Urbifossiella limnaea: one gene and its partner. Each later gene encodes a partner of the first gene's protein in a complex. Links are inferred from orthologs where the notes say so. Each region holds a gene or a part of one and is shown in the gene's direction. Other genes may lie near its edges. The genes, in order: secY and secA.

Region 1 (3,281 bases):
CGGCAACACCATCCCGCACCGGGTGATCGGCAAGTTCGGCGCCTCGAAGGTCATCATGGTCCCGGCCGGGCCGGGCACCGGCGTCAAGGCCGGGCCGGGCGTCCGCGAGGTGCTCCAGGCCGCCGGCGTCACCAACATCCTCACCAAGGTCCACGGGAGCACCAACCCGATGAACCTGGTGAAGGCCACGATCAACGGCTTGAACCAGCTACGCACCCGCGAGGAAGTCGCGGCGCTGCGGGGGGTGGCACTCTAATGGACCTGAACGCAGTTCACAGCGGCGTCGCCAAGCGGAAGCTCAAGCGTCGCGTCGGCCGCGGCATCGGCTCGGGCCAGGGTAAGACTTGCGGCCTCGGCCAGAAGGGCCAGTACGCCAGCGCCGGCGCCAGGCTCCCCAGCGGCTTGTTCGAGGGCGGCCAGATGCCGCTCTACCGCCGCCTCCCGAAGCGCGGGTTCAACAACGCCCGCTTCCAGAAGAACCACTCCGTGGTCAACGTCGGCGATCTGGACGTCTTCGACGCCAACGCCACCGTCGACCTGGACGCGCTGAAGGCGAAGAAGTTGGTGCCGTCGAGCACCGAGGGCGTGCGGGTCCTCGGCGACGGCGACCTGGCGAAGAAGCTTACGGTCAAGGGCGATCACTTCTCCAAGTCGGCGAAGGAGAAGATCGAGAAGGCCGGCGGCAAGGTAGATCTGATCCCGCCGCCGAAGAAGCCGGTACGGAACAAGATGACGCCGCGGCCGCCGAAGGCCGCCAAGTGAAGGGCTGAGCAGGTGAAGGGGTGAAGGGGTGAGAAGGGCCGGCTGCACGCCCCCTTTCTTGCCCCCTCTCCCCTTCATCCCTTCAGAGACAGAGCCGCAAGCCGAGAATCGGGTCGGTCGGCGTCCCGTAGCGTAGACAGCCGCCGGAGGGAACCATGCAGACCCTGCTGACGATCTTCAAGATTCCCGAGCTGCGGAAGAAGATCTTCATCACGCTCGTGTTCCTCGCCGTTTACCGGATCGGGTACTACGTCCCGCTCCCGATGATCGACCACGCGAAGATGGCCGAGAAGATGGCGAACGCCCAGGGCGGGGCGCTCGGCCAGGTGCTCGGCTTCGTCTCCATGTTCTCCGGCGGCAACCTCAGCACGGCGTGCATCTTCTCGATGGGGATCATGCCGTACATCTCGGCGTCGATCATCATCCAGCTCCTCGCCAGCGGCGTCGTCCCGTCGCTCGAACGCCTCCGCAAGGAGGGCGAGAGCGGCCGCAAGAAGCTGAACGAGATCACCCGCTACCTCACCGTGCCGATCTGCCTCGTCCAGGGCTTCATCATCGCCCAGTCGGTGATGCGCCCCGAAGGCTCCGACGGCATGGGGCTCACGCCGCCGACCTACGCGGAAGGCTTCAACCTGTACTGGTTCGGGTTCTCCGCCGTCGTCACGATGACGGCCGGGACGGTGTTCCTGATGTGGCTCGGCGAGCAGATCGACGAGTACGGCATCGGCAACGGCATCAGCCTCATCATCATGGCCGGCATCGTCGCCCGCCTCCCCGACGCCACCGGCAAGCTGATCTTCGACAGCACGACCGGGAAGGTGAAGGAGTCGCTGTTCACGCTCGGGGCGGCGACCGGCGACGTGAGCTTCGAGAAGCTGGTGGTGCTGCTGTTCCTGTTCGTCGCGGTGGTGGTCGGCGTGATCGCCATGACGAAGGCCCAGCGGCGCATCCCGACGCAGAGCGCCAAGCACGTCCGCGGCCGGCGCGTGTACGGCGGCACCCGGCAGTTCCTGCCGATGAAGGTGAACGCCGCCGGCGTCATGCCGGTGATCTTCGCCAGCACGCTGCTCATCCTGCCGTGGTTCCTGTTCAACCTGATCGCCAACGTGACCGACGCCGGGTGGGCGGCCAGCATGGCGCAGACGTTCCAGAACCACAGCGGGTGGATGTACAACGTGATGTACATCGTGATGATTTACGTGTTCTGCTACTTCTGGGTCGCCATCACCTTCAACCCGAAGGAGATCGCCGACAACCTGAAGGACTACGGCAGCTTCATCCCCGGGTACCGGCCGGGCAAGCGCACCGCCGACTACCTGGAGCGGGTGCTGATGCGGATCACGTACGTGGGGGCGGCGTTCCTCGCGGTCATCGCCATCATCCCGAACGTGGTGACCGGCGTGCTGGAAATCGACCCGGTCGTGGCGAGCTTCTACGGCGGCACCGGCCTGCTCATCGTCATCAGCGTCGCCCTGGACCTGGTGCAGAAGATCAACAGCCACCTGGTCATGCGGAACTACGCCGGCCTGACCGACGACTGACGTGCGGACGGAGGTAGCCGCCATGCTCCGACAGAACACGAACCGGCCGCCGGAGCTGAAGTCGGCCCGCGAGATCGGGCTGATGCGGGAGGCCGGTAAGCTCGTCGCGCGGGCCCTGCGCATCTGCCGCGAGCTCGCCAAGCCCGGCACCAAGACCATCGAGATCGACCAGGCCGTCGAGAAGTTCTACGCCGAGCACGGGGCCGTCCCGCTGTTCAAGGGCTACCCCGGCAAGACGCCCTTCCCCGCCGTCACGTGCCTGAGCGTGAACGAGCAGGTCGTCCACGGCATCCCCGGCAACCGCGTCCTCAAGGAGGGCGACCTCCTCAAGGTGGACACGGCCTGCAAGCTGAACGGCTGGTGTGCCGACCGGGCCATCACCATCCCGATCGGCCCGGTGTCGCCGGAAAAGGCCCGGCTGGTGAAGGTGGCCGAGGAGACGCTCCAGCTGGCGATCGACCTGCTGCCGAAGCGGAAGTGGTGGACGCAGGTCGCCAGCGAAATGCAGAAGCACGTGGAGCAGTCCGGGTTCAGCGTGGTGACGAGCTACGTCGGGCACGGCATCGGCCGGGTGATGCACGAGAACCCGCAGGTGCCGAACTACGTGGACCGCGAGACCCGCAAGCAGGACTTCAAGCTGGAACCCGGCCTGACCCTGGCCGTCGAGCCGATGGTGAACATGCGGAAGGGCGAGGTGGACACGCTCTCCGACACCTGGACGGTGGTGACGCGGGACCGGATGCCGAGCGTCCACGTCGAGCACACGCTGGCGCTGACCGCCGGCGGCGTGTTGATCGTGACCGCGGACGAGGAGTAGAATTCTCCGCCGCGCCCTTGCCCGGGAAAACGGGCGTTCCTACTGTGAAAGTTTACCCGCCCGTGGGCGGCATCGGAACAGGTGGCCCATGAAGGTGCGTGCGAGCGTCCGCCGGATGTGCGAGAAGTGCAAGCTGATCAAGCGGAAGGGCGTCGTCCGCG
Region 2 (4,782 bases), 1.3 Mb from region 1 along the record:
CGCGCCGGGTGGGCTTCCGGCGTTTACCCCGGCCGCCGCAGCAGCATCCCGCCGAGCAGGTACACCACCGCGCCCATCACCAGCGCGAACCCCACCGCCGTAACCGCTTCCATCGCAGACCCTCCGCGGGGAATTGCAGCCGAACGCCTCGATTATGAACAACTGGATCGAAATGTCCACATTAAATCGGACTCGCGCATCCGCTTTCCCCGCGGCGAGAATCCGCGGCCCGGCCGTCCCACTTCTGGTAGACAGGGGTACGCGGGGCGGTCGTGCCGGTCGTAGCGGTCGGGATTGACCCCCATTTTGCCCCTACTTACAGTGAACACTTGATTCCCGCGCCGCCGCGCGGCACCGGCACGAAGGAAGCCCCGATGGCGACGCAGCCCGCGACCCTGGAAACGAGCTTCCTCGAAAAGATCGGGGAGAAGTTCACCAGCCTGACGGAAGGCGTCGTCGGCGCCATCACCCGCCTCATCGGCGGGTCGTCCAGCGAGCGCGTCACCAAGTCGCTCGGCTACTACCGCCCCAAGCACGCCGAGTCGCACACCGTCACCGCCGGGTCGGTGCTCGCCCGCACCAACGCCCTCGAAGACGAGATGAAGGCGCTCTCGGACGACGAGCTCCGCGGGCTGTCCGACAAGTACCGCCAGCGGCTCAAGGACGGGGCCACGCTCGACGACCTGCTGCCCGAGGCGTTCGCCGCCTGCCGCGAGTCCGCCCGCCGTACGAAGGGGATGCGCCACTACGACGTGCAGATCGTCGGCGGGGCCGTCCTCCACGGGTACAAGACCGGCCTCGGCGCCATCGCCGAGATGATCACCGGCGAGGGCAAGACCCTCGTCGCCACCCTGGCGGTGTACCTGAACGCGCTGGAGGCGAAGGGCGTCCACGTCATCACCGTCAACGACTACCTGGCCCGCCGCGACTGCGAGTGGATGCTGCCCATCTACAACGCCCTCGGCGTGAGCGCCGCGTACATCCAGTCGGACATGGACCCGGAGCCGCGCCGCCACGCCTACGAGTGCGACATCACCTACGGCACCGCGTCCGAGTTCGGGTTCGACTACCTCCGCGACAACATGAAGCTGGCCCGCCACGACGACCCGGGCTTCCACCCGCACTACCGCCAGGTGCAGCGGACGCCGCTCAACTACGCCGTCATCGACGAGGTGGACAACATCCTCATCGACGAGGCCCGCACGCCGCTCATCATCAGCGGCCCGGCCTTCTCCGACGCCAAGCGGTTCGCCGAGGCCGACAAGGTCGCCCGCGCCCTCACCGAGCTGGAGCGGAAGGCCCGCGCCGAGCTGAAGGACGCCGGCACCGTCGCCGTGACCGGCACCGAGGGCGACGGCCTGCCGCTGCTGTCGCCGGTGGACCCGGCGAAGGTGGACCCGGCGAACCCGCCGCCGAAGGGCGTGTACTTCGAGATCAAGGAGAAGGAGAAGACCTGCCACCTGACCGACGCCGGCGTCCGCGAGGCGGAGCGGCTGGCGGGCGTCGAGAGCTTCTACACGGCCGGCAACATGGACTGGCCGCACATGATGGACAACGCGCTGAAGGCGCACCACCTGTACAAGCTCGACCGCGACTACATGATCGCGCCCGACCCCCGCGAGGACAACCAGCTCGGCATCATCATCATCGACCAGAACACCGGCCGGGCCATGTTCGGCCGGCAGTGGAGCGACGGGCTCCACCAGGCGGTGGAGGCGAAGCACCAGAAGGACGGCGTGCAGATCAAGCAGGAGACGCAGACGCTCGCCACCGTCACCCTGCAGAACTACTTCCGCCTGTACAAGAAGCTCGGCGGCATGACCGGCACGGCCATGACCGAGGCCAACGAGTTCTGGAAGATCTACAAGCTCGACGTGGTCGCCGTGCCGACCAACAAGCCGCTGCGGCGCATCAACTCGAAGGACATGGTGTACCGCACCGACGGCGAGAAGTGGAACGCCGTCGTCGCCGAGATCGAGGAGGTCCACAAGAGCAAGCGGCCGATCCTCATCGGCACCACCGACGTGGCCAAGAGCGAGAAGCTGTCCGCCATGCTGAAGCGGCGCGGCATCAAGCACGAGCTGCTGAACGCCAAGCCCGAGAACGTGGCCCGCGAGGCCGAGATCGTGGCCCAGGCCGGCCGGCTCGGCGGCGTCACCATCAGCACGAACATGGCCGGCCGCGGCACCGACATCATCCTCGGCGGCAACCCCGAGACGCTGGCGTGGGCGCGGCTGAAGCAGCTGAAGAACGAGGACGGCCGGCCCAAGTACCCCACGCGGCTCGAAATCCCCAACGACGTGTGGACGGCGACCGTCGCGGAGATCGAGGCGAAGGAGAAGATGAAGGAGGAGGGCCGCAAGGTCGCCGAGATGGGCGGGCTGCACATCGTCGGCACCGAGCGGCACGAGAGCCGCCGCATCGACAACCAGCTCCGCGGCCGCGCCGGCCGGCAGGGCGACCCGGGGTCGAGCCGGTTCTACCTGTCGCTGCAAGACGACCTGATGCGGATGTTCGCCGGCGAGTGGGTGAGCAGCGTGCTGACGCGCCTCGGCATGCAGGAGGGCGAGGCGATCGAGAGCGGCATGGTCACCCGCCGCATCGAGAAGGCGCAGAAGAAAGTCGAGGAGTACCACTTCGACCAGCGGAAGAACCTCCTCGAGTACGACGAGGTGATGGACTACCAGCGGAAGCGCGTGTACGGAGGCCGGCAGGAAATCCTCGACGGCAAGAACCCCCGCGCGCTGATCCTGGAAATGATCGACGAGCAGGTGAAGGCCGCGGTGACGCGGTTCCTCGCCGACGACTACGGGGCCGCCAGCTTCGCCGAGTTCGCGTCGAACCGCCTGGCCGTGGAGTTCGAGGCCCGCGACTTCCGCGGCGCCAGCTTCGAGGACGCCAAGACGGTGGCGCTGGACAAGGCGCTCGCCGCGGTGCCGACGATCGTCCAGGAGCTGATGGAGGAAAACTTCAACCCCGACGAGGAAGCGAAAGACTGGAAGTGGAACGAGATGGTGCGGGCGCTCGGGGCGCGGTTCGGCATCAAGACGTCGGAGAAGGACCTGAAGAAGATTCCGCCCGACGAGATGACCGAGAAGTTCGTCGGCCAGGGGCAGGCGATGGTCCGCGCCATCGACCTGTCCGAGGGGGGCCGGTTCCTGACGCGGGCGTACGGCGCCGAGTCGCTGTCGGACTGGGCGCGGCAGAAGTTCGCCGTCAAGCTGTCCGTCGAGGACATCGCCGCGAAGAGCGAGCCCGAGCTGGTGCCGTTCCTGGCGGCGGCCGTGCGCGAGGCGTACCGCAAGAAGGACCGCGAGTTCCCGGTGCAGGTGGCGATGCAGCACCACATGGCCGACAAGCCGCACGCCGGCGGCCAGAAGTACGACCGCGACGGGCTGTTCAACTGGGCGCACGGCCGGCTCGGCGTGGCGCTGGCGTCGATGGACGGCAAGACCGACATCTCCCAGGGCGACGCCGGCTTCTTCGCCGTGGCCCGCGCCGCGATCGAGGCCGAGGGCTTCACCGAGGAGTTCGCCCGCACCGAGCCCCGCAGCAAGCTGCGCGAGAAGCTGCTGGCGATGGCCGCGAAGGCGATGCCGGCCGCCGACCTGCCCGAGATCGACGCCCGCCTCGACGACGCCTTCAGCGGCGCGAAGGTGGCCGAGGCCGACGACGCGAAGGAGCTGGCCGACTGGGCGCGGACAGAGTTGGGCCTGGTGGTGGACCCGGCAGCGGTGACGGGCCAGACCCGTGACGCGGCCCGGCAGACGCTGCTGAACGCCTACGACGCGAAGTACCGCCCCGAGATGCACTCGGTGGAGCGCGGCCTGGTGCTGGAGCAGCTGGACAGCGCGTGGAAGAGCCACCTGCTGACGATGGACAGCCTGCGGAGCGGCGTGGGCCTGCGCGGGTACGCCCAGGAAGACCCGAAGATCGTGTACAAGCGCGAGGGCATGCGCGAGTTCGACACGATGTGGGCGGGCGTGCGCGACCGGGTGACGGAGTCGGTGTTCCGCATGGAGGAGATGGGCGACGAGGAGGCGCAGATGGCGTTGTGGGCCGGCGCCCGCGCGACGCAGTCGGCGGCCATCTCGGCGGCGCAGTCGCGGGCGGCGGAGGCCGACGCGCAGGGCCAGAGCACGAGCACCGGCGGCGAGGGGAAGAAGGCGGAGCCGATCCGGAACATCGGCGCGAAGGTGGGCCGCAACGACGCCTGCCCGTGCGGCAGCGGCAAGAAGTACAAGAACTGCCACATGAAGCTGGAGGCGCGGAAGTAGGGTCGAACACCCCGGCGAGCCGAGGGCCGTCAGGCCCCGGGTGGTACGCACGTCGAATCACGTCGGATGTGACCTGATGTGCGTACCACCCGGGGCCTGACGGCCCTCGGCTCGCCGGGCCGTCCCGAACCCCGCCATCCCGTATCGCGTCCCGTATCATGACCCGCGTACCGGCCGGGGTGTTTCGCCCCGGCTGCTCTCTTTCACCCGCGGTGCCCAGGCCAAGGGTTCCGCCGGAGGCGCCGACGTGCCGACCCGCATCGACATGGCGAAGTTCGCCAAGTTCTGCAAGGACATGGGCTTCGTCTACCAGTCGTCCGAGATCTACGGCGGCATCAACGGCTTCTGGGACTACGGCCCCCTCGGCGTCGAGCTGAAGCGGAACATCAAGGAGGCGTGGTGGCAGGACATGGTCCGCAACCCGCCGCCCGGCCCGTCGGGTCAGGAGATCCGCATGGTCGGGCTCGACTGCTCGATCATCATGAACCCCAAGGTCTGGGTCGCC

What was found.
Region 2: the proteins of secY (region 1) and secA are in contact, whole or in part, in a crystal structure (PDB 3DIN), measured with the Thermotoga maritima proteins. The link is inferred for Urbifossiella limnaea from one-to-one orthologs. Residues at the interface, in WP_004081795.1 of Thermotoga maritima: Glu108, Gly109, Glu110, Glu111, Ala236, Glu237, Arg238, Arg239, Ile240, Thr241, Ile242, Gln243, Tyr244, Ala245, Arg246, Arg247, Val248, Thr249, Gly250, Arg251, Arg252, Val253, Tyr254, Gly256, Ala257, Ser258, Thr259, Tyr260, Leu261, Pro262; in WP_004082002.1 of Thermotoga maritima: Glu261, Ala262, Arg263, Lys300, Ala301, Arg302, Thr303, Ile304, Ile305, Leu323, Tyr324, Asp325, Pro326, Val329, Ser330, Tyr333, Ile336, Lys340, Phe345, Val349, Glu363, Phe364, Tyr374, Ser375, Gly376, Gly377, Glu393, Ile395, Thr482, Ser483.

What each region holds. Positions count from the first base shown.
Region 1 is NZ_CP036273.1:2,623,100-2,626,380, reverse strand. What follows is about bases 135-3,110. They hold secY (preprotein translocase subunit SecY), read left to right. Parts: upstream 135-917; coding sequence 918-2,303; downstream 2,304-3,110. Other genes in these bases: map (type I methionyl aminopeptidase), read left to right, coding at 2,326-3,110; rplO (50S ribosomal protein L15), read left to right, coding at 256-762; rpsE (30S ribosomal protein S5), read left to right, coding at 135-256. Outside these bases: more of rpsE, read left to right, coding at 1-134; more of map, read left to right, coding at 3,111-3,120; rpmJ (50S ribosomal protein L36), read left to right, coding at 3,209-3,281. UniProt on the Escherichia coli protein: The central subunit of the protein translocation channel SecYEG. Consists of two halves formed by TMs 1-5 and 6-10.
Region 2 is NZ_CP036273.1:1,279,038-1,283,819, forward strand. The notes cover bases 1-4,477. They hold secA (preprotein translocase subunit SecA), read left to right. Parts: upstream 1-374; coding sequence 375-4,277; downstream 4,278-4,477. In the rest of the region: ETAA1_RS05130 (glycine--tRNA ligase), read left to right, coding at 4,543-4,782. UniProt on the Escherichia coli protein: Required for protein export, interacts with the SecYEG preprotein conducting channel.